DNA from 4 places in the Paeniglutamicibacter sp. NPDC012692 genome. Region 4 is predicted to be linked to each of the others. Evidence: riboswitches for the same ligand, from Rfam matches in the RefSeq annotation. Region 4 holds a riboswitch; each other region holds the start of a gene.
The links. Region 4 has a riboswitch for S-adenosylmethionine ahead of ACFY5D_RS13080 (methionine ABC transporter ATP-binding protein). Riboswitches for the same ligand answer to the same signal wherever they lie in the genome.
Positions count from the first base shown of each region.

Region 1 (5,809 bases), on a different contig from region 4:
ATCCGGTGACGAGGTCGCAAGACACATCGTGGCTTCAGGCAGTGGTACGCCGATTCTCATGCTCACCGCCGCCGACCGCATCGATGAAAAGGCCTCCGGGTTCGAACTTGGTGCCGACGACTACCTCACGAAACCATTTGAACTTCAGGAACTCGTGCTCAGGCTCCGTGCCCTCGACCGCCGGCGAGCACACCACCGGCCGCCCGTTCGAGAGATAGCAGGCTTGAGGCTGGACCCCTTCCGCCGCGAGGTATATCGGGAGGGACGCTACGTCGGACTGACCCGGAAGCAATTCGCTGTCCTGGAAGTTCTTGTCGCAGCCGAAGGCGGTGTCGTCAGTGCCGAGGACCTCTTGGAACGGGCCTGGGACGAGAACGCGGACCCGTTCACCAACGCCGTACGCATCACCGTTTCAGCACTGCGTCGGCGCCTTGGCGAACCTTGGATCATCGCCACTGTCCCGGGAGTTGGATACCGCATCGACGCAGAGAACTTCACCGAGGGTGAAAGACACGGACGTGCTTAGGGCACCAGGGATGAGCGTACGCCTCAAGCTCACCCTCAGTTACGTCGGGTTCCTCGTGCTCGCAGTGGCTTTGCTACTCGCTGCTGTGTGGATCTTCCTCCTTCGCTACGTTCCTGAGGGCGCAATCAATAGCAATGGGGGCTTCGTTCCGAACCGCTCCGACCTCCAACGCGCCTTCGGTCCAGCAGCAGCCGCAGTGATGGCCTTCCTACTGGTGTTCGGGGTGATTGGCGGATGGCTCCTCTCCGGACGGATGCTCGCGCCCCTTTCCCGAATCAACGATGCCACTCGAACCGCTGCTAACGGATCGCTATCACACCGAATCCGGTTAGGGGGCCGCAAGGACGAGTTCCGTGAACTCGCCGATTCCTTCGACACGATGCTCGAACGGCTCGAAGCACACGTTGCCGAACAACAGCGATTTGCTGCCAATGCCTCCCACGAACTGCGCACACCGCTGGCAATAACACAGACACTTCTCAACGTGGGACGAAACGACCCGGACCGAAACACCAATGAACTTCTCGAACGTCTCGACACGGTCAACACTCGTGCAATCGACCTCACCGAAGCACTACTTTTGCTCACGCGGGCCGACCAGAGGTCCTTCACGCAAGAACGTGTCGACCTTTCCTTGGTAGTCGAAGAATCAGCCGAAGTCCTCCTCCCGCTTGCAGAAAAGCGTGGAGTCACCATCGACGTTTCCAGCAGCTTCACCCCGACATTCGGTTCATCTGCGCTTCTGCTGCAGATGGTAACGAACCTCCTGCACAATGCGATCGTCCATAACCTCCCGGTGCAGGGGACGGTCTGGGTGAGAACCATGGCCGGCCCCGAATCCGTTGTGCTCATCGTCGAGAACACTGGCGAGCAACTCAGCGAAGCACTGGTCTCCACACTCACCGAAAGATTCCAGCGCGGCACCGAACGCACTCGCACGAGCGACCATGCAGGCGTCGGTCTCGGCTTGGCCATTGTCAAAAGCATCGCCCTCGCACACGACGGATCGCTCTCTATTGCCCCGCGTCGCGCCGGCGGGCTCCACATTGCGATCCACCTGCCGACCGAACCGGACGTCATTGGGCGTAAGAAGAGAGCTGTCAGGTAGGCGTTGCTTCGAGACCGACTTTGTTGAACCGGGATCGAACACGCACCGGTGGTGAAGGACCTCAACGTGCTTACGTCCGAAATTGTGTCTAACGCGGCTGGTTCTCCTCATCGGCCTCTGACCTCCGCGAAAAATCCGGCCATTTGTCGTAGCGATTCACTGCTCTCGGTACCGGAAAACCAGGAATGCCGGCGCACCGGCGAATGTGCTTCGAGGAGCACGCGGCTCCGGTCCGGAGTATGCCGGACCAGTGGCCTGACCGGACCCGTGGTTCATCCCGCGGGACGGCACCAACCTTCGGTCGCGGGATGCGGTAGCTGCTAACAGGCCCATGACCCGCACCCGGAAGGCTTGATGCTTTGCCGGCTAGTAGAGTTTGTTCGCCCCGCCGTCGGCCATGAGGGTTTGGCCCGTCATGTAGCGCGAATCATCCGAGACAAGGAACGCCACGATGGGTGCGACATCCTCTTCCGGATCCCCGAAGCGCCCCAGCGGGACCTTCGCGAGGGAGTCCTGGTACATCTGCGGGAATGCCTCGCTCCAGGCCTTGACCCCGTCGGTCAGCGCCATGGGGGAGACGACATTGACGCGGATGTTGTCCTTGGCCCATTCATTCGCCGTCACGCGGGAAAGTCCCCGGATGGCTTCCTTGGCGGAGGCATAGGCCGCCTGGGTCATCTGGCCGACCATCGCCGAACCCGAGCCGAAGTTCACGACCGAGCCGCCGTTGACCGCCAGCAGCGGGTAGGCCGCGGCCATGAATTGGCGGGTGGCGCGGAAGCCGGTGTTGAAGGAAAGTTCCCACTCATCCTCGGTCAGGTCGTTGAACATGGCCTGGCGCGATGCATGGGCGTTGTTCACCAGCGCGTCCAACCCGCCGTAAGTTTCGCTCGCCAGTTCCACGGCGGCGGCTGCCACGGCCTTGTCACTGACATCGCCCAGCAGGAACTGCACGTCACCGCCGAGGTCACCCTTGAGCGTGGTGCCGGCCTCGCCGTTGACGTCTACGGCGACGACCTTGGCGCCGCGGGCCACCAACACCCGGGAAATGGCGCCCCCGATGCCCGAGGCTCCGCCGGTGACGATGACTACCTTGTTGGCAAGCTGCATTCCCATTCCCCTTTTCGCGTTTACATGGCTGGTCGTTCCACCGCGGCGGACCGCCGGGCTGCAGGATCACGCTGGTTCGCGCGTTGGCGGAGCCTGCACCTTGGCGGATCCGACAAGATTGTGTCGTGACGACAGTATCTCATGGGGCGACCCGGGCACAACGGCTTCAGTGAATGGATGACCCGGGTTGTGGCGTCGGCGCCCCGAGCAGCCTCGTCACAGAGGCTTCACATTGGGCCCCAAAAGTAACGCACGGGCGGCAAGCCACCGGAAATCCGGGGAAGTAGGCCCCGACTCGTACTTAACAATCGGCCGGACAATGTTGGCAAGAATGACAAAAAATCGTCATGTGAAGTGTTTTTGCCCCACGTGACGCGGTGCGCGACCGGCACCTTGCACCGCCCTTGAAGCGTGGAACATGATGAATGCATCAACCATCAAGAGCGGCTGAGAGATCTGGCTCGTTGACGCCGCAGCAACCATCAATCGATGGATTCCCCCTGTGCGGGGACTCCGTTGTTGAGGGTGCTAAGGCCAGAAGCGATGGAGCCGCTTCAAAACCTGCTCACCATCGCCGCAGTCATCCGCACGGATTGCTGGGGCTTTTGTGGCGTACCTTGGGGCCTCCCTCGTTTAGACGAGGAGTCACACATGAGCATTACACCGTCCGCGGCCCCGCCGTCACTGTCCTATGAGCTGTACCCGCCGGTGAACCGCGACGCGACCGAGGGCGTTTTCAACAGCATCGAGGCGCTTCAGGCCACAAACCCCGACTACGTGTCGGTCACCTACTCGGGGACCCACGCACGCCGCCGGGCCTCGCTGGAACTGATCGAGCACCTCATCCAGAACACCAGGCTGCGCCCGCTGGCGCACCTGACCTGCGTGGGGGAGAGCCGCCAATCCCTCGAGAACCTGATCCGCCACTTCATCTCGCTCGGGGTCCGCGGGGTGCTGGCGCTTCGCGGCGACCTGCCCACAGACCCGGACGGCTGGCGCGGGGAATTCCCCTTCGCCCGCTACCTGATCGAACTCATCCGCGAGGTCGAAACCGAGCACTCGGCGGCGCTGGCCGGCGGGCGGCTGGGGGTCGGCGTGGCCGCCTACCCGATCCGGCACCCCGAATCCCCGTCGTTCGAGCACGACGTGGAGGTCTTGCTGGCCAAGGAGCGCTCGGGGGCGAACTACGCGATCACCCAGGTGTACTTCCGGCCAGAGGAATACACCAACCTGGTTGACTCGGCTCGCCGCGCAGGAGTGTCCATCCCGATCATTCCGGGGGTCATCCCGCTGAATTCGCTCAAGCGGCTCAACCGGCTGGCGTCGATGACAGGGGTCGAACCGGATCCGATCCTGGCGCACGCGCTGGAATCGGCGAGCACCGACGCCGAACGCCACTACATCGGGGTCAGCGCTGCCGTCACCCTGGCACGGCGTGCCTTCGATGACGGGGCGCCCGGCGTCCACCTCTACACCTTCAACGACCACCGCGGCTCGCTCGACGTCATCGAACGGCTCGAGCTGCCCCGCACCCGGGCCCAGGTCGTCAACTCCTGGGCCGCCCGCGCCGCCGTCTAGGCGCCCGGTCCTTCAACGCTTTTCCAACACTTACAACACTTTCAACACCCAAGGAGAAACACCATGACGAAGCCAACCTTCCCGGCAGCATCCATCCTCGGCTACCCGCGCATCGGCCCGAACCGCGAGCTCAAGAAGGCCCTCGAGGCCCACTGGGCCAACCGCACCGACGAGGCCACCCTGCACGCCGCGGCCCGCGAACTGCAGCAGGCCAACCTTGCCAAGCTCACCGAACTCGGCCTGGGTGCCACGGACGCCTCGCTGCCCGGCGACTTCGCCTACTACGACCAGGTCCTCGACGCCACCGTGGCGCTGTCCGCCCTGCCGACCCGCTTCGCCGACCTGGCCGCCGCCGACGGCACGGTCAACACCGCGGCCTCGTTCGTGCTGGCCCGCGGCGACGAATCCCGCGCCCCGCTGGAAATGACCAAGTGGTTCGACACCAACTACCACTACCTGGTTCCGGAGATCGGCGAGAACACCCCGATCGCGGCCAATGCCAAGCCGCTGGTCGAATCCTTCAAGGCCCACGCGGCCAACGGAAGCACCATCCGCCCGACCCTCGTCGGCCCCATCACCTACCTGCTGCTGGCCAAGGCCGAGGACGGCGCCGCGGAGGGTTTCGACCCGCTGACCCGCATCGACGAGGTCGTCGCAGCCTACGCACAGATCCTGACCGAGCTCGCAGCCGCGGGCGCCCCGTGGGTCCAGATCGATGAGCCGGCACTTGTCACCGACCGCGGCGCCGAACTGGCCGTTCCCGGCGCCCTGGCCGAGTCCGTCTACGCCAAGCTCGCCGCCGCCACCGAGCGCCCGGCCCTGTTTGTCACCTTCGGCTACGGAACCGCCGGTGACGTGGCCCGCCCGGGTGCGACCCAGGGCCTGCTGGCCCGCGCCGGCGTCGAGGCAGTGCACGCCGACCTGGTCCGCGGTCTGGCCCCGAAGGCTGAATTCCTCGGCGACCTCGCCGGCGCCACCCTGGTTGCGGGCGTCGTCAACTCGCGCAACATCTGGCGCAACAACCTCGCCGAATCGCTGGTCATCCTGAAGACCCTGCGCACCGAGGTCGAGAAGTCCAACGGCACCATCGCCGTGGGCACCGCGACCTCCCTGCAGCACGTCCCGCACGACGTCGCCCTGGAAAACAACCTGCCGGCCCACCTGCCGGAATGGCTGGCCTTCGCCAACCAGAAGGTCGCCGAGGTCATCACCCTGGCCAAGGGCCTGGCGCAGGGCGAATCGGCGATCGCCGCCGAGCTTTCCGCCGCGGAGACCGCCATCAACCACCGCGCGGCGTTCGCCGGAACCACCGTGGCCGCCGTCCGCGACCGCCTAGCCGCGCTCACCGACGCCGACTTCTCCCGCTCCGCCGCCGACGTGCGTGAGGCCGCGCAGGAAGCCGCACTGAACCTGCCGGTGCTGCCGACCACCACCATCGGCTCCTTCCCGCAGACCGGCGAGGTCCGCACCGCCCGCGCCGCGCACCG
Region 1 is NZ_JBIBDE010000004.1:169,375-175,183, forward strand. Features, by position in the region: gene ACFY5D_RS15180 (response regulator transcription factor) at 1-526, shown strand, start outside; gene ACFY5D_RS15185 (sensor histidine kinase) at 537-1,634, shown strand; gene ACFY5D_RS15190 (SDR family NAD(P)-dependent oxidoreductase) at 2,001-2,744, opposite strand; SAM riboswitch class I at 3,176-3,294, shown strand; gene ACFY5D_RS15195 (methylenetetrahydrofolate reductase) at 3,396-4,322, shown strand; gene metE (5-methyltetrahydropteroyltriglutamate--homocysteine S-methyltransferase) at 4,386-5,809, shown strand, end outside.
Region 1: another riboswitch for S-adenosylmethionine. It lies ahead of ACFY5D_RS15195 (methylenetetrahydrofolate reductase); the one in region 4 lies ahead of ACFY5D_RS13080 (methionine ABC transporter ATP-binding protein).

Region 2 (5,809 bases), on a different contig from region 4:
GCTGGGAAAAGTGGATGGCCATCGCCATCGGCGGCATCATCGTGGTCATCTACTCGACCATTGGCGGCATGTGGTCGATCACCCTGGCCGACCAGGTGCAGTTTGTCATCAAGACGGTCGGCATCTTCTTCCTGATGCTCCCGTTTGCCTTGAACGCCGCGGGCGGCATGGGCGGCATTCGTGAACGCGTCGGCGCCGAGTTCTTCACCTGGGACGGCATCGGCGTCCAGACCATCATCACCTACTTCGTGGTCTACACCCTGGGCCTGCTGATCGGCCAGGACATCTGGCAGCGCGTCTTCACCGCGAAGACCCCGAAGGTCGCCCGCTGGGGCGGCACCACCGCCGGCATCTACTGCGTGCTCTACGGCGCTGCAGGCGCCATCATCGGCCTGGCCGCCCGCGTTGCGCTGCCGGACATCGACGTCGCCAACCTTGGCAAGGACGTCGTCTATGCCGAGGTTGCAACCCAGCTTCTGCCGATTGCAGTCGGCGGCTTGGTCCTCGCAGCGGCAGTTGCCGCCATGATGTCCACCGCATCCGGCGCACTGATCGCTGCGGCAACCGTCGCGCGCACCGACGTCACCCCGTTTGTCGCCGGCTGGTTCGGCAAGGAAATCCGGGTCAACTCGAACGAGAACCCCGAGCACGACGTGCGCGCCAACCGCATCTGGGTATTGATCCTGGGCATCGTCGCCATCCTTCTGGCCATCATGGTCTCCGACGTGGTCGCGGCCCTGACCATCGCCTACGACATCCTCGTCGGCGGCCTGCTGGTGGCAATCATCGGCGGCCTGATGTGGAAGCGCGGCAACGGCATCGGCGCGGCCGCGTCGATGGCGGCCGGAACCGTCGTCACGCTGGGCACCATGATCGTCCTGGAAATCCAGGCGAAGGAACGCTTTGACGGAATCTACGCCAACGAGCCGATCTACTACGGCCTGATCGCCTCGGCCGTGGTCTACGTGCTCGTCTCCCTCGTCACCAAGCCCACGGAACGCGCCGTCATCGACGGCTGGAACTCCCGCGTCGCCGGCGAAGGCGACGTCGAGGGCATCGAAGTCGAGTCGATCGCCAAGTAGCCCACCCGGGCACACTCAAGGGTCCCGCCGGACACTCATCCCAGGATGATTGCCCGGCGGGGCCCTTCGTCGTCTCTGGGCATGCACCCTAGCCAGCGGGGCATACCCGCTCCTAGGCTGTAGCCCATGGACGATCTGAAGAACCACCTGCTCACGTACCTCAATGCTTCCCGCGAGGCGGTGCTGTGGAAGGCCGAGGGTCTGGGCGACTACGACCTGACACGGCCCCTGGTGCCCAGCGGAACCAACATCCTGGGCCTCATCCAGCATCTGGCCGGCGTGGAGCTCGGGTATTTCGTGGAATGCCTGGGGCAGACCGTCGAGCACCCGCGATTCATCGCGTTGAATGAGAGCGACGACCCCGACTACGACATGTGGGTTCCGGCGGAGATCCCCAGCGCGGACATCCTCGATTACTACCGCAGCGCCATCGACTCGGCCAACCGGAACATCGCGGCGTTGCCGCTCGATGCCCCGGCGACGGTCCCGTGGTGGGCGCCGGAGAAACGGAACACCACCATCGGTCGGCTGCTCATCCACATGAACGTGGAAACCGCCCGCCATGCCGGGCACATCGACATCGTGCGCGAACTCATTGACGGCAGCGCCGGGGATCGTCGCATTTCCCCCAATTTGCCCGATTATGACGCAGCGGCGTGGACCGATTTGTACCAAAAAATTCAGCTGGGGGCCGAGTCGCGATAGTGTGGTGACCAGCTTCACGAGATGCGGCGCCAAGCTCCGACTGGCCGCGCACCAACCCCAGGTTCATGGGTGGTTCGGATGAAGAAGCGGCCGGCGCCACAAGGCGGCGGCAAGAGCTAGTGAAAGGCCGGCCGCTGCCGCCATGGAACACACCGTCCCCGTTTTGCCCCTCTTTGACCTCCACCGCGCCGTCGTCGAATTGAACCTGCACGGTTCCTGGCGCAGCTTCCATGTCAACGACGCGCCCGCCGTCGCCCGCGCCCTGGCGGACTCGGTTGCGACGCCGCGTTGGGACCCCGCTTCGTCAAGCCTGCTGATCCGCACCCCGGTCACCGGGAACACCGCAGGCCGGACGCACATTTTTAGCCTCGTCGAATTCTCTGAAGCGCGGCCGAAGGCTAAAGTTGTTCGCTGAAGGGGAGTAGTTCCGAATCCACCATTCGTGGTGGCGGCGGTGCGTCGACATACTGGCCGCAAAGGTGCGGCCCGGCAATCCACCCGGGAATCCACGACAGGATTTCCCGGGCGAACGAGACCTTCGGCCCACCATGGTGGTCCGAGGTTCAACGCACCCAAAAACATTGCTTGTTCCTCCCCATCGCATGGCCTCACCCGCCATGAACACCAAACGAGGACGAGACATGACGCCACAAGCGCCAACCCCCACTCCCGCCCAAATCAAACGCTGGCGCCACTACCTGGCCGATGAAATCGCCGAGGGCGCCGTCTACCGCGAGCTGGCCAACAAGCGCACCGGCGAGGAACGCGCCATCCTGCTGGGCCTGGCCGACGCCGAAACCCGCCACGAGGAACACTGGCGCAACCTGCTGGGCGAGCACGCAGCTAAGGCCGCCCGCCCCTCGCTGCGCCGCACGATGCTGCGTTTCCTGGCCCGCCACTTCGGTTCCGTGTTCGTGCTGGCACTGGCCCAGCGAGCCGAGGGCGACTCCCCTTACGCCGCCGACACCGACGCCACCCGCCAGATGGCCGCCGACGAGCTGGTCCACGAGGAGGTCGTGCGCGGACTGGCAACACGCGGGCGCAACCGGCTTTCGGGCAACTTCCGTGCCGCGGTGTTCGGGGCCAACGACGGCTTGGTCTCGAACCTCGCCCTGGTCATGGGCATCGGCGCCACCGGCGTCGCCAGCTCCTTCGTGCTCTTCTCCGGCATAGCCGGCCTGCTGGCCGGCGCGCTGTCGATGGCCGCCGGCGAATTCGTCTCCGTGCGTTCCCAGCGCGAACTGCTCTCCGCCTCCAAGCCCACGCAGATCACCCTGTCCGCGGCCCCGGACCTGGACCTCGACGCCAACGAGCTGGTGCTGGTCTACAAGGCCCGCGGCATGAGCGACGAGGACGCAGCGCACCGCGCGGCCGAACGCATGGGCCTGTACTCCTGCGACTGCAACCCCACGCTGTCCCTGTGGCCCGAGCGCGAGGTGGAAGAACAGGAGATCGAACACGAGGAGATCGGTTCGGCCGTCGGAGCGGCGTCGTCGTCCTTCTGCTTCTTCGCCTCCGGCGCCGTCATCCCGATCCTGCCCTTCATCTTCGGCATGAGCGGCACCCCCGCCATCATGCTCTCCGCAGTGCTGGTCGGCATCGCGCTGCTTGCCACCGGCGGAGTCGTCGGGCTGCTTTCCGGGGCCTCCCCGACCAAGCGCGGCCTGCGCCAGCTGGCCATCGGCCTGGGCGCGGCCGGAGTCACCTACGCGCTGGGCCTGCTCTTCGGCGGCAGCGTCGTCTGACCCCGGGCGCACCAACCTTCGGCGCCGCACGCGAGGTGGCCGGCGGCTCCGTTTCCCACGGACCCGCCGGCCATTTTCACGTCCGGCTGTTTGGTTGCTCCCCGGCTCGCACGCGCCGCTGGCCCAATGCGTTCCGGGCCAGGTCGGCCGCGCCCACCAGCCCCGCGTCCGGGCCCAGGGCCGCGCCGAGAACCCGGGCAAAGGGCCTGTGGCCGCGGCCGCTGAGCGAGCTGCGGTAGGTCCGTTCGGCCGTCTCCAGCAGCAGCGGTGAGGCGGAGCCCAATCCCCCGCCGATCACCATGGTGCCCGGGTCCAGCACCGCAGCCAGGTTGGCGAGGCCCAGCCCCAGCCACTGCCCGGCCTCGACCACCAGCTCGATGCACGCCTCGTCCCCGGCCTCGGCCAGGGAATTCACCAGCTCCCCGGTGACCGCATGCGGGTCGTTTCCCGCGGCCTCGCGCAACCCGTCTGCCACCGGCCCGTGCACCGCCAGCAGGCTGCGGCCCTCGCGGGCCAGGGCGTTGCCGGAGGCGTACTGTTCCCAGCAGCCCCGGTTGCCGCAGGCGCAGCGGTGCCCGCCGGGCACCAGGACCTGGTGCCCGAACTCCCCGGCCATGCCGAAGCGCCCGCGCCGGAGCTTCCCGTCCAGCACCAGCGAACCGCCGATCCCCGTGCCGAGCGTCAGGCACACCATATTGTCCTCGCCGCGCGCCGCGCCGAATCGGTACTCGGCCCAGCCCGCCGCATCCGCGTCGTTGCTCAGCAGCACGTCCCGGCCCAGCGCCTGTTCGAGGTTCCGGCGCAGGGGTTCGTCGCGCCAAGACAAGTGCGGGGAGAAGACCACGGTGCTGCCGGTGGGGTCCATCCACCCGGCGGCACCGACGCCCACCACGGCGCCTGCGCCGCCGGGGCCAAGCTCCCCGACCAGGTCGCATACCGCGGCGAGGACCGCGGCGGGCTCGAATCCCGGGGTGGGGCGCCGGCCCCTGACCAGGACCGTGCCGTTCGGGTCCACCAGCCCCGCGGCGATCTTCGTGCCTCCGATGTCGATGCCGATCGCGTAGGCGCTCATGCCAGTCCGCGCACCCCGGAAATGCCGCCATCGTTGAGGCCCACCAGGATGCTGGCCGCCTCGGCCGGGTCGTCGACCAGGTGGATCAGCCTGCCCATGTGCCGGCCGCGCGCCAGTTCCAGCAGCAGCGGGTAGGCGGGCAGCGTCTGCGTCCAGTGATCCACCCCCACCAGCACCATGGGGCTGATGCTTTCGGCGGCGCCGTAGTAGTTCTCGCAGGCGTCCTGGAAGATTTCCTGCACCGTACCGGCGGCACCGGGAAGGAAGACGATGCCGCCGGAGCACTTCTCCAGCAGCACCGCCTCGCGGGTGGCATTGGCAAAGTACTTGGCGATGTGGGTGGCGAACATGTTCGGCGGCTCGTGCCCGTAGAACCAGGTGGGGATGCCCAGGTTCGGCGTTCCCGACGGCCACCTGTTGCGCACCCTTTCCGCGGCACGGGCCCATCCCGTGATCGAGGTGCCGAAGCTCGGCGCGACGGCCAGCATCCCCAGCGCCTCGTCCAGCGTGGACAGCGGCAAGGCCGAAAGGTATGCCCCCAGGTTTGCGGCCTCCATGGCCCCGGGTCCCCCGCCCGTGGCAACGATGAACCCCGCCCCGGAGAGCGCGTGCCCCAGCCTGGCGGCCATCCTGAATTCCTCCCCGCCGCGCTGTTGCGCGTGCCCGCCCATCACGCCCACCAGCGGCGCGTAGGAGAGGTCCCCCTCCCGGACTTGGGAATCGAGCCTGTTCCCGATCGCGTGGTCGTGCAGGGTGCTGGCCAGGGCCGCGTTCAGCGCGTCATGGGCACCGGCGCCCAGCCGGTGGGAACTCCAGGCGTAGATCCTGGCGTCCGGCACCGATTCGTAGGACCCCTCGGCGATTCCCGAGTACAGCTCATTCCAGCTGTAGAGCTCCCCGCGATAGGGGTCGAACGGCAGCCCGGGGATTTCGGGGAAGACCAGCGCCCCGCCGCCGCGCAGGCGCCGCTCGATTTTCCCCTCCATGTCGCACCCCATGAACACGGAACCGGACGGGCGCAATTTCTCCAGCACCGCGCTGCGTCCGCGCAGATCGACGGATTGGACGTGCCACCCGTGCATGGAGGCGGCAAGGCGTCCTCCCTCGATGGCCAGCGCCGACGTGGCATGCCTGTCAAAGTCACGCAGCGAGGCAATCTCGATCACTCTCGGCAGCGGTGTCAAGGCGGGTGTGCTGTTCATGGA
Region 2 is NZ_JBIBDE010000008.1:118,133-123,941, reverse strand. Features, by position in the region: gene ACFY5D_RS20645 (sodium:solute symporter) at 1-1,082, shown strand, start outside; gene ACFY5D_RS20640 (DinB family protein) at 1,209-1,787, shown strand; SAM riboswitch class IV at 1,800-1,909, shown strand; gene ACFY5D_RS20635 (hypothetical protein) at 1,930-2,202, shown strand; gene ACFY5D_RS20630 (VIT1/CCC1 transporter family protein) at 2,429-3,532, shown strand; gene ACFY5D_RS20625 (ROK family protein) at 3,609-4,604, opposite strand; gene ACFY5D_RS20620 (LOG family protein) at 4,601-5,806, opposite strand.
Region 2: another riboswitch for S-adenosylmethionine. It lies ahead of ACFY5D_RS20635 (hypothetical protein); the one in region 4 lies ahead of ACFY5D_RS13080 (methionine ABC transporter ATP-binding protein).

Region 3 (5,809 bases), on a different contig from region 4:
TGGCAATCGGGCATCGACGACAGCAAATGCAAAGAACCTCCTGTTGCGGAAATGCCGTGACCGTTTAGCCCAAAGGAGGTGGGTTCACATGCGTGCTTATGAATTGATGGTGCTGATCGACCCCGAGGTCGACGAGCGAACCGTTGAACCGACCCTCGGTAAGTTCCTGGACGTTGTACGTAACGATGGTGGAACCATCGAGAACGTTGACATCTGGGGCCGTCGCCGCCTGGCCTACGACATTCAGAAGAAGAATGAGGCCATTTACGCGGTAGTTAACTTCACCGCCACCCCCGCTACTTCCGCGGAACTTGATCGCCAGTTGAGCCTCAATGAGACCATCATGCGCACCAAGATCACCCGCCCGGAAGAGGCAAAGGTCGTTGCAGAGTAATTCTGCTTCTCGATCTTCGTAGAACAACACCTTTAGGAGGCTCCAATGGCAGGCGAGACCGTCATTACGGTAATCGGTAATTTGACCGGTGACCCAGAACTACGTTTCACCCCGTCAGGGTCGGCAGTCGCGAACTTCACGATCGCTTCGACCCCGCGAACCTTCGATCGCCAGTCCAATGAGTGGAAGGACGGCGACACGCTGTTCCTCCGCGCATCGGTGTGGCGTGAGGCTGCCGAAAACGTCGCTGAGACGTTGACCAAGGGCACTCGTGTCATTGCTCAGGGCCGCCTCAAGTCGCGTTCTTACGAAACCAAGGAAGGCGAAAAGCGCAACGTCACCGAGCTCGAGGTCGATGAAATCGGCCCGTCGCTGCGTTACGCTTCCGCAAAGGTCACCCGCACCCAGCGCTCCGGCAATGGTGGCAACGGTGGCTTCGGCGGACAGAATGCCGGCGGCAACGCCGGCGGATTCGGCGGCGGCAATGCCGGCGGCCAGGGTGGTTTCGGTGGCGGCAACGCCGGCGGAAACAGCGGTGGCGGCTGGAATGCACCGGCAGCCGATCCATGGGGCGCTCCTGCCGGAGGAAACAACGGCGGATGGGGCAACCCGGGTTCTGACGAACCGCCTTTCTAAACAAAATTATTCACCATCCCGCAGAAAATTCTGCGGGCTCCACCTGATAAAGGAGCTCCACGATGGCTAAGGCTGAACTCCGTAAGCCCAAACCAAAGTCCAACCCCTTGAAGGCCGCTGACATCACTGTCATCGACTACAAGGACGTAGCATTGCTGCGCAAGTTCATTTCGGATCGCGGAAAGATCCGTGCCCGTCGCGTTACCGGCGTTTCCGTTCAGGAACAGCGCAAGATCGCACAGGCCATCAAGAACGCGCGTGAAGTAGCCTTGCTGCCTTACTCCGGCGCTGGCCGCGGCTAAGGAAGGTATACAAACATGGCAAAGCTCATTCTGACCCACGAAGTTACCGGCCTCGGTGCCGCAGGCGACATCGTTGAGGTGAAGAACGGTTACGCACGTAACTACCTTCTCCCGCGTTCGTTCGCCATCACCTGGACCCCGGGCGGTGAGAAGCAGGTTGAGTCGATCAAGGCCGCCCGTGCTGCTCGCGCCGTTGCGTCCTTGGAAGAAGCACAGGCACTCGCCGCCGCTATCTCCGCCAAGCCGGTCAAGCTGACCGTCAAGGCCGGCGCTACCGGTCGCCTCTTCGGCACCGTCAAGACCGACGACATCGCCAAGGCTGTTGCAGCCGCCGGCGTTGGCGCGATCGACAAGCGCAACATCGAGATCAACGATCACATCAAGTCGACGGGTAACTACTCGGCTACCGTGCGTCTGCACACCGATGTATCCGCGACCATCTCGCTGGTAGTCGTAGCCGCAAAGAAGTAATTCTCTGCGGATTCATCGTCCCCCGGGACGATAGCGATGAGGACCTCACCTTCGGGTGGGGTCCTCATCGCTTTAACGGGTCGTGTGGACGTGACCCATGGGGGATTGGGCATCGTCCGGGGGGTGCGGCCGCACAGTATCGACAACTGGCGGCCAAAAGCGAGTGTTGTTCGCAGAATCTTCGATTCTTACTCTTCGTGAACCAATGTGTCGAAACAATCTTTGACTGAAGCTAAACTTTTCTCCTAACGTTAGTCATGAATCAAGAGTGTCAACGCAAAAGCCCTGGCTTGTTGACCGGCAACCCTCTCACGGTAGTGGGGTGCTCCAGGTGACGATTCGGCCCGCGGAACCCCGGGGGCAAGTACCGCACACCTTTGATGGCCTGTTGCGCTTTGGCGCACACCCGAATCAAGGTGGGCACCAAGCCGAAGGACCGAGCCATGACTCTTGCGACAGACCTAACCCCCGACACCTTGCGCAACGTTTTCGCCCAGCATCCCTCGGGTGTTGCCGCACTGTGCGCCATCGTCGACGGCGAGCCGCAAGGAATCGTCGCTTCGTCTTTCACCGTCGGCGTTTCGATGGATCCGCCGCTGGTGATGTTCGCGGTCCAGAACACGTCGCGTACGTGGCCCCTCGTTCGATCCAATGCCCGCATCGGGGTATCCGTGCTCAGCGAAAAGAACGAGGGCGTTTGCCGCCAGATCGCTTCCAAGACCGGGGACCGCTTCGCGGGGCTCCGCCTGGATTCCACCGACGAGGGCGCCCTGCTGCTCCACGATGCAAGCTTGTGGCTCGACTGCTCTGTTGAGCAGGAGATTCCGGCGGGCGACCACCACGTCGTCCTGCTGCGCGTGCACGGCCACCAAACGAGCAATGAAACAAATTCCCCGCTGGTCTTCCACGGATCCGCATTCCGCCGCCTGGAAACCGAACAGCTCGTCTCCTAGGCGCTATCCCGGAGGCACGCGAGCCTGCTTGGCCATGATCCACCACGAGAGCCGGATCATGGCCCGGCAGGTTCTGTCTTTTGCGGGGTGGGCCGCGAGGCAGGTGCCGTCCGTTCGCCTAGGAGGGGTCGTGGACGACTTCCATCATGTGGCGGTACCCGTGCCGCGCCAATTCCGTGAGTACGCCAAAGTCGACGTCAGCAAGCTTGTTGACATACAGGCATGCGGCACCTCGCTTGTGCTTGCCTAGCTTGGCCAGGAGCTCTTCGGATTCCGGCGCGACGGTCAGACCGTAGAGGGCCAGATTCGTCGATCGGGGCGAGAACCCGATCGCGCCGGCGTCCCCTTCCCTGCCTGAATCGTATTTGTAGTGGTAAGTTCCGAAGCCGATGATCGTCGGTCCCCACATGGTCGCAGGCTGCCCGGAGACTTCCTCCATCATTTCCAGCAACACCTGCGCGTCCGCGCGCCGAGTGGGGTGGGCAACGGAGGCGATGAACTCATGTGGATCAACGCGGGTGGGGGCGGTTTTGTTGGCGGCCATGCGAGCCAGTATTGCAGTGCCGTAGGCGCTCATCAACCTCGTTAATCCCCAGAATCCCCAGAGCCCTGTGGATAGCTGTGGATAGTTTGTGGGTAACCGCGGAATGCGTTGGGGATTAACCCCGGAATCTCGGGGTTTTTATGTGTATAACCAAGATTTTCGCCCCGAGAATCTGTGGATAACTACTTTCTGTCCACAGGTGTGTAAATGCATAGCGCCTAGTCAGACGGCTTTTGTTGATAAAAATCGCCGGTAATCCACAATGTTCTCCCCAGACTGTGCACACAACACGCCGCAAGGTGCACAGGTTATGCACAGCCCCTGTGGATAACGATGTTGGGTTTGAGTCAAATGAGGTCTAAGGTGACAATGTTCCCCACCTATTTCCACAGGCTTACGGTGTCTCTTCGCACACGTGAGATTGGACGTACCAAAAGGTCGGCCGACCCTGCGACACTGAAGTAGGTAATGACGCGGAAAACTGGGAACCCGCGAAGCTTGAAGGGAAAACCCGTGTCGCTAGCGAACATCGAAACCAATTCTGAATCCGGCGAGTCAGCCTACGGCCGCACGCCGCCGCAGGATCTTGTGGCCGAACAAAGCGTGCTCGGCGGCATGATGCTCTCCAAGGACGCCATCGCGGACTGCGTGGAAGTCCTGCGGGGACTCGATTTCTACCGCCCGGCGCACGAGGCCATCTACGAAGCGATCATCGACCTGTACGGCCGCGGCGAACCCGCCGACGCAGTGACGGTCTCCGACCTATTGACCAAGCGCGGGGAAATCACCCGCATTGGCGGCCCGGCCTACCTGCACACCCTGATCCAGTCCGTCCCGACGGCTGCCAACGCGGGCTTCTACGCCGAGATCGTTCGTGAGCGTGCCGTCTTGCGCCGTCTGGTCGACGCCGGAACCAAGATCGTCCAGCTTGGCTACTCGCAGGACGGCGAGGTCGACGCAATCGTCAACGAGGCCCAGGCCGAGGTCTACAAGGTCGCCGAACGACGCACCGCGGAGGACTATGTCCCGCTGCGCGACATCATTGAGGGCACCGTCGACGAAATCGAATCGGCGGGCTCCCGGGGCGAGGGCATGACCGGTGTGCCCACCGGATTCTACGAACTCGATGAGCTGACCCAGGGCCTGCACGGCGGTCAGATGATCGTCATCGCAGCCCGCCCGGCTGTCGGCAAGTCCACGTTCGCATTGGACTTCGCCCGGTCGGCAGCTATCAAGAACAACATGACCGCTGTTTTCTTCTCCCTGGAAATGGGCCGAAACGAAATTGCCATGCGTCTGCTGTCCGCAGAGGCCAGCATTGCGCTGCAGGACCTGCGCAAGGGAACCATCAAGGACGAGCAGTGGTCGAAGATCGCCACCACCATGGGGCGGCTCAACGACGCACCGCTGTTCATCGATGATTCGCCGAACATGTCGCTGATGGAAATCCGCGCAAAGTGCCGTCGCCTGAAGCAGAAGCACGACCTCAAGCTGGTGGTCTTGGACTACCTGCAGCTGATGAGCTCGGGCAAGCGCGTTGAATCGCGCCAGCAGGAAGTCTCCGAGTTCTCGCGTGCGCTGAAGCTGCTCGCCAAGGAACTCGATGTGCCGGTTATTGCGTTGTCGCAGCTGAACCGTGGTTCCGAACAGCGTACGGACAAGAAGCCGATGGTTTCCGACCTTCGCGAATCCGGATCGATCGAGCAGGACGCCGACATGGTCATTCTGCTTCACCGTGAAGACATTTACGACAAGGAGTCGGCGCGTGCCGGCGAAGCCGACGTGATCGTGGCAAAGCACCGTAACGGTCCGACCAAGACCATGGTGGTCGCCTTCCAGGGCCACTACTCGCGCTTCAACAACATGGCGCAAGAGGGCGGGATGTAACCGTCCCCAACACTGCGGTGCGGCCTTCCCGATGTCAGGGAAGGCCGCACCATTGCGTTAAGCGGCAGCCATGCTTCCGGCTTACCTACGCTTGCGCCTCGGCAAACGACTTGAACTCATTCATAGTCTTCAAGTTCTGCTTCGGGAACATCGAGCCGAAGAGCAGCCCGACGATCTTCATGAACCCGGAGAATTCGAAGGTATTGTGCGCGACCCAGCGGGTCGCTGTTCCGTCCACGTCGTGGAACTCGTTCTTGCAGATGTTGTGGACGCCTTTGGCATCATAGGTTCCGTCGAATGCATCGGGCAGCTCGCGTCGGGTGACCGTCTCGACCATTTCCATGGTGCCCCTGCCCTGCTTGTAGAGCAGCCTTGAGGTTGCACCGGGTTCCCCGGGCGTGCCGGAGACCGCCTCGAAGGAGAGCAACCCCGTCTGCCAGAGTTTCAGGTTTTCCGGGTCGTCGAAGAGCTCGATGAACCTGCTGCGCGGGACGTTGACGGTTATTTCGTTGGTGAACTCCATGCACGAAACCCTACCTGCGGTCACCCCCGAATGGACGTGAATTCACCCCCGAAAAACATTGCTGACAAGACTCTCCGCAGGTCGATGCAATGCGGGAAA
Region 3 is NZ_JBIBDE010000002.1:693,449-699,257, reverse strand. Features, by position in the region: gene rpsF (30S ribosomal protein S6) at 89-394, shown strand; gene ACFY5D_RS11345 (single-stranded DNA-binding protein) at 440-1,030, shown strand; gene rpsR (30S ribosomal protein S18) at 1,093-1,332, shown strand; gene rplI (50S ribosomal protein L9) at 1,348-1,803, shown strand; SAM riboswitch class IV at 2,064-2,176, shown strand; gene ACFY5D_RS11330 (flavin reductase family protein) at 2,247-2,756, shown strand; gene ACFY5D_RS11325 (DUF1801 domain-containing protein) at 2,875-3,300, opposite strand; gene dnaB (replicative DNA helicase) at 3,814-5,187, shown strand; gene ACFY5D_RS11315 (SRPBCC family protein) at 5,273-5,710, opposite strand.
Region 3: another riboswitch for S-adenosylmethionine. It lies ahead of ACFY5D_RS11330 (flavin reductase family protein); the one in region 4 lies ahead of ACFY5D_RS13080 (methionine ABC transporter ATP-binding protein).

Region 4 (5,809 bases):
ATTTCCCACACCCCCGCAAAGGAACATCATGAGCACGACTCCCGCACAACGCCAGATCCGTTTCAATGCCTTCGACATGAACTGCGTTGGTCACCAGTCGCCCGGACTGTGGAAGCACCCGAAGGACCAGTCCGCACGCTACAAGGACTTGTCCTACTGGACCGATCTTGCCAAGACCCTTGAAAAGGGAAAATTCGACGGCATCTTCATCGCCGACGTGCTGGGCACCTACGACGTCTTCGGCGGCTCCAACGAGGTGCCCTTGCGCGCCGGAACCCAGGTTCCCGTCAACGACCCCATGATGCTCGTCTCCGCCATGGCCGCGGTGACCGAACACCTGGGCTTCGGCGTCACGGCCGGCACCGCCTACGAGCACCCGTACCCGTTCGCCCGTCGCCTGGCCACGCTTGACCACCTGACCAAGGGACGCGTCGGCTGGAACGTCGTCACCGGCTACCTGCCCTCCGCGGCACGCAACATGGGCCAGGAAGACCAGCTGGAACACGACGAGCGCTACAACCACGCCGACGAGTACATGGAGGTCGTCTACAAGCTTCTTGAGGGCTCGTGGGAAGAGGACGCAGTGGTGCGCGATGTCGAGCGCGGCATCTTCACCGACCCGACCAAGGTCCATGAGATCAAGCACGAGGGCAAGTACTTCAAGGTTCCCGGCATCGCGATCACCGAGCCGAGCCCACAGCGCACCCCCGTGGTGTTCCAGGCGGGCGCGTCTCCGCGCGGCCTGAAGTTCGCCTCGGAAAACGCTGAAGCCGTCTTCGTGACCTCGCCGACCAAGGAAATCCTCAAGGCAACCGTCACCAAGATCCGCGACGCCGCCGAGGCCGCGGGCCGTGGCCGCTACGACGTGCGCATCTACGCCATGCAGACCATCGTCACCGGCCCCGACAACGCCAGCGCCGAGGCGAAGTTCGAGGACTACAAGTCCTACGCCGACATCGACGGCGCCCTGGCCCTGATTTCCGGCTGGATGGGCGTCGACCTGTCCACGTACGGTCCGGACGACGTCATCGGCGACAACGTGAAGTCAAACGCCATCCAGTCCTCCGTTGCCACGTTCCAGAAGGCCAGCGGCGACGACGGAAACCCTTGGACCATCCGCCAGCTTGCAGAATGGGTGGGCGTTGGCGGCTTCGGCCCGATCACCGTCGGTTCCGGGGCCGAGGTGGCGGAAAAGCTCATCGAGTGGGTCGAGGAAACCGACGTCGACGGCTTCAACCTCGCCTACGCCATCACCCCCGGCACGTTCGAAGACGTCGTCGAGTTCGTGGTTCCGGAGCTTCAGGCCCGCGGAGCATACCAAAGCGAGTACGTCGAGGGCACGCTGCGCAACAAGCTGTTCGGCAAGGGCGACCGGGTCCAGGATTCGCACAAGGCTGCAAACTACCGGCTCGCCGGCGCAAAAGTAGTCTAGGGGCCCTGCCCCGCCGGCCGGACGGGGTCGCTACGGCCGCTGCAGCCAACTGAGTTCCCGACGGGGATCCCGGCCATGCCGGGATCCCCGTCCGTGCAAACCCAGCAGTGTCCTGCAAGGCCTGGACGCTCTGCCTGGGCGCCGGTCAGGGGGCCAGGCTGACGACCAAGTTGATGGTCGTCGCCAGGATCCCCGTGCCAAACACAAACGCCAGCAGGCTGTGTCGCAGCGCTGTCGAACGCATCTCACGCGTGGTGATGTTTGTGTCCGACACCTGATATGTCATGCCCATGCTGAACGCCATGTAGGCGATATCGGTGTATTGCGGCGGTTCCTTCTGGTTGAAGTCGATCCCACCGGGGAGCCCCTCGTAGTAAATCACCGCGTAGCGCAGCGTGAACAGCGTGTGCACGAGCAGCCACGACATTCCCGTGCAGGTCAAGGCCAGAAGCGCCAGCAGGAAACGCGCGTTTCCATCGACGTTCTTGCTGCCCAACATCACCAAACCAACTGCGGCCAACGACCCCACCGCGGCCAAAAGGATCAAGAGGTCCGAGGTGCTGCGGCCGGGGTCTTCTTCCTGGGCGTGGGCGGCGGTGCGGACATGGTCCATGGGGGCGATGGTCAACCAAACCGAGAGGTTGTAGACCAGCGCAGCGACACCCCACCCCACCGCGGGCGCATACAGCCAGGCACCAAGAAGCCCGGTCAGCGACGCTGCAAGGCCGCCGCAGACAACCATGCCGATAAGGCGCAGCTGGCGGTGCCGGGTACGTCGTGAGCGTGTGGTCTCCATGTGGCGATCATGCCACGAGGCGCTATCGCCGGGCGGGAGGCTCAATCGAAACATTGCATCATGTCAGTCGACCGTTCACTGCCAAGACCCAATGTTGTGCGGCTTTGGGTGGATTATCAACATGACGCGGGCGAGGCGCAAGGCGGAATGAAATACCTGCGTCACAATCGGTTTTATGACATTTCTTGACGAGGAAACCGGTCGAAGGCGGGGGTTGTCGTTCGTTTGTTTCACGAAATGGTCACATTTGTTGGTCGTATCGAAGAATCTGCGACACACTTGAACAGTTCCTTCCCGGCAAATCGCTTGAAAGGAACGACACCATCCAGAGCGGCTGAGAGACCTGGCTCGTTGACGCCGCAGCAACCACCCCTATGCGTAGGGGCCGGTGCTACCGCCAGGACCGATGGAGATAGCCAACTCTGTTCCGGTCCACCCGTCGCCCTCCCGTGGGCGGCTGGCCGATCGGTCGTGCCGTTGGCGTCCCTCGGGTAAACCGAGAGGAGTTGGACATGATCAACATCAAGAACGTGTCAACAGTATTCCCGTCAGCGGGTAACCCCTTTGTTGCCGTGGATAACGTTTCGCTGGAGATCCCGCGAGGCTCGATCCAGGGAATCATTGGTTTTTCCGGTGCAGGCAAGTCGACCCTGCTGCGCAACATCAACCTGCTCGAGCGCCCCACCAGCGGGCAAATCATCGTCGACGGCACGGACCTCACCGCGCTCAACGATGAAGAACTGCGTCAGGCGCGCCACCACATCGGCATGATTTTCCAGCACTTCAACCTCTTGAACAACCGCAATGCCGTTGAGAACGTCGAACTCAGCCTCAAGTTTGCCGGTGTCCCCAAGAAGAACCGCCGGCGCCGGGCGCTGGAAGCCCTGGCCATCGTGGACCTGGCGGACAAGACGACCGCCTACCCCGGACAACTTTCCGGAGGCCAAAAACAGCGCGTGGCGATTGCCCGCGCACTGGCCACGGAGCCGAAGGTGCTTCTGTGCGATGAACCGACTTCCGCCGTTGACCCGCGGACCACGGCCTCGGTGCTCCAGTACCTTTCCGACATCAACGCCCAGTTGGGCATCACCACGGTCATCGTGACCCACGAAATGAACGTCGTGAAGGCCATTGCGGACAACGTCGCGGTCATGGAAGACGGGGCGCTGGTGGAGCAATTCGACATTGCCTCGCTGAAGAACCCTGCGTTCACTCCGGCCACCGCAATCGGCCGCTACCTGATCTCCGATGAAATTTCGCTGGACCGAAAGCCAACCACGGCACCCGCACCCGCGGCAACCGAAACCGAATCCTTGAAGGAGGAGTCCTATGTCTAATCTTGCATTTGGCATCAACGTCCTGGCGTCCTCCACCAACGGCAGCGGCGCCGCGGCCTTTGACCTCAACCGCGTCATCGAGCTGTGGCCGGAAATCGCTCTGGCCATCGGCCAGACCCTGGCCATGCTCCTGGTATCGATCCCCATTGCGATTCTGCTTGGAACCCCGCTGGGAATCTGGCTTTACTCGATGTCGCCGAACGGCCTGCGTCCGCGCCTGCGAATCCACCGGATCGTTGACGGGCTGGTGAACACCATGCGTTCGTTCCCGTTCCTGATCCTGCTGATTGCGATCATTCCGTTCACGCGATTCGTGGTGGGAACAACCATCGGCACAGCCGCGGTGATCGTCCCGCTGACGATCAACGCCATCCCGTACTTCGCCCGATTCGTCGAGCAGAACCTGACCCAGCTGGGTAGCGGCGTGGTCGAGGCCGCCCGCGCCATGGGTGCCACCCGCGGACAAATCGTCCGGGACGTGCTGCTTGTTGAGGGTCGCCCGGCGCTCATCGGGTCGATCACCATCATGACCGTGAGCTTCATCAGCTACTCGGCCATGGCCGGGTTGGTCGGTGGCGGCGGAATCGGCGACTTCGCCATCCGCTACGGCTACTACAGGTATGAAACGGGCATGATGATCGTCGCCATCGTCCTGATGATCCTGATGGTCCAGTTGGTCCAGATCTCCGGCACCCGGCTTGCCGCACGCCTGGACAAGCGCCACTAGTCTTTCCCACCCCGGATACCCCTGGAGCCCCCTCATGAGCAATTCCAAACGTCCGCGCCTGTTGCTGAGCGCCTTCCTGATGAACACCACCAGCCACATCCTTGGCGGGCAATGGCGCCATCCCGAGGCCCAGCAGCACCGCTTCAACGAGCTCAAGCTTTGGACGGACCTGGCCAAGGAGCTCGAGGCAGCACGCTTCGACACGATCTTCCTGGCCGATGTCGTGGGACTCTACGGGGACCACGACGGGGGATGGGCATCGCACATCAAGCGCGGTCTGCAGGTTCCCTCCAACGATCCCTTGGTTCTGGCCTCGGCGCTGTCGGCCGTGACCGACGAGATCGGGTTGGCATTCACGTCCTCGGTGATCCAGTCCGACCCGTTCCAGCTGGCCCGCCAGCTCTCCACGCTTGACCACCTGAGCAACGGGCGCGTGGCCTGGAACATCGTCACCAGCATCCTGGAAAATTCGCATCGCAACTTCGGCGCCGACGGGCTAACGGCGCACGCCGACCGCTATGACTGGGCCGAGGAATACGTCGAGGCCGCCTTCAAGCTGTGGGAAGGATCCTGGGAAGACGGGGCTCTCCTGGCTGACAAGATCAAGGGAATCCACGCCGACCCGGCCTTGGTGAACAAGATCTACCACCGCGGCGAACGCTACTCGATTGACGGGCCGCACTTGTCTTCGCCAAGCCCGCAGCGCACTCCGTTCCTCTTCCAGGCCGGCAGCTCCCCGCGCGGCAAGGCCTTTGCCGCGGCCAACGCGGAGGCAACGTTCCTGTTCGCCCCGAACCCGGAAAACGTCCGCAAGAACTCCGGGATCATCCGCCAACTTGCGGTGGATGCGGGCCGCGAGGCCGGCGACGTGAAGATCTTTGCCGGGCTTTCCTTCGTGGTGGGCAGCACCGAAGCCGAAGTGGCCCGCAAGCAGGCAGAGTACGACGAATACCTGGACCTGGACGCGGTCGTCGCCCACATTGGTGGCGGACTGGGGATCGACTTGGGCGGAGTGCCGCTGGATACCCCGCTCGGCGACGTTGACACCGAGGGCGGCAAGGGCGTGCTCGAAGCCATCCGGGACTCGGTTCCCGGCGGCAACCCGACCATCGGCGACCTAGCCCGCTACCGAGCCAAGGCGATGCAAATCTCCGGCACGCCTGAGCAAATCGTTGACCAGCTTGAGATCTGGCAGGACGCCGGCACCGACGGCATCAACATCATCAACCAGATCCTTCCCGGCTCCTACACCGACTTCATCGAAGGCGTGATTCCCGAGCTGCGTGCCCGCTGCCTCGCCCAGACCGAATACGCCCCGGGAACCCTGCGCGAAAAGGTCTTCGGCCGTTCGGCGACGCTCGAAGCGTCGCACCCCGCGGCGGCATTCCGTGGGGCATTCACCGAGCATTCGGCGGCCGGCGAAAACCGCCCCGTGCTCCCCGTACTTTCCTGAGAGGCAGCAATCATGACGACTACATTGAACGCCCCCGAAGTTTTTGCTTCCGACTACGCAAGCC
Region 4 is NZ_JBIBDE010000003.1:216,798-222,606, forward strand. Features, by position in the region: gene ACFY5D_RS13070 (LLM class flavin-dependent oxidoreductase) at 29-1,432, shown strand; gene ACFY5D_RS13075 (DUF1345 domain-containing protein) at 1,578-2,228, opposite strand; SAM riboswitch class I at 2,547-2,641, shown strand; gene ACFY5D_RS13080 (methionine ABC transporter ATP-binding protein) at 2,741-3,565, shown strand; gene ACFY5D_RS13085 (methionine ABC transporter permease) at 3,558-4,292, shown strand; gene ACFY5D_RS13090 (NtaA/DmoA family FMN-dependent monooxygenase) at 4,327-5,745, shown strand; gene ACFY5D_RS13095 (acyl-CoA dehydrogenase family protein) at 5,758-5,809, shown strand, end outside.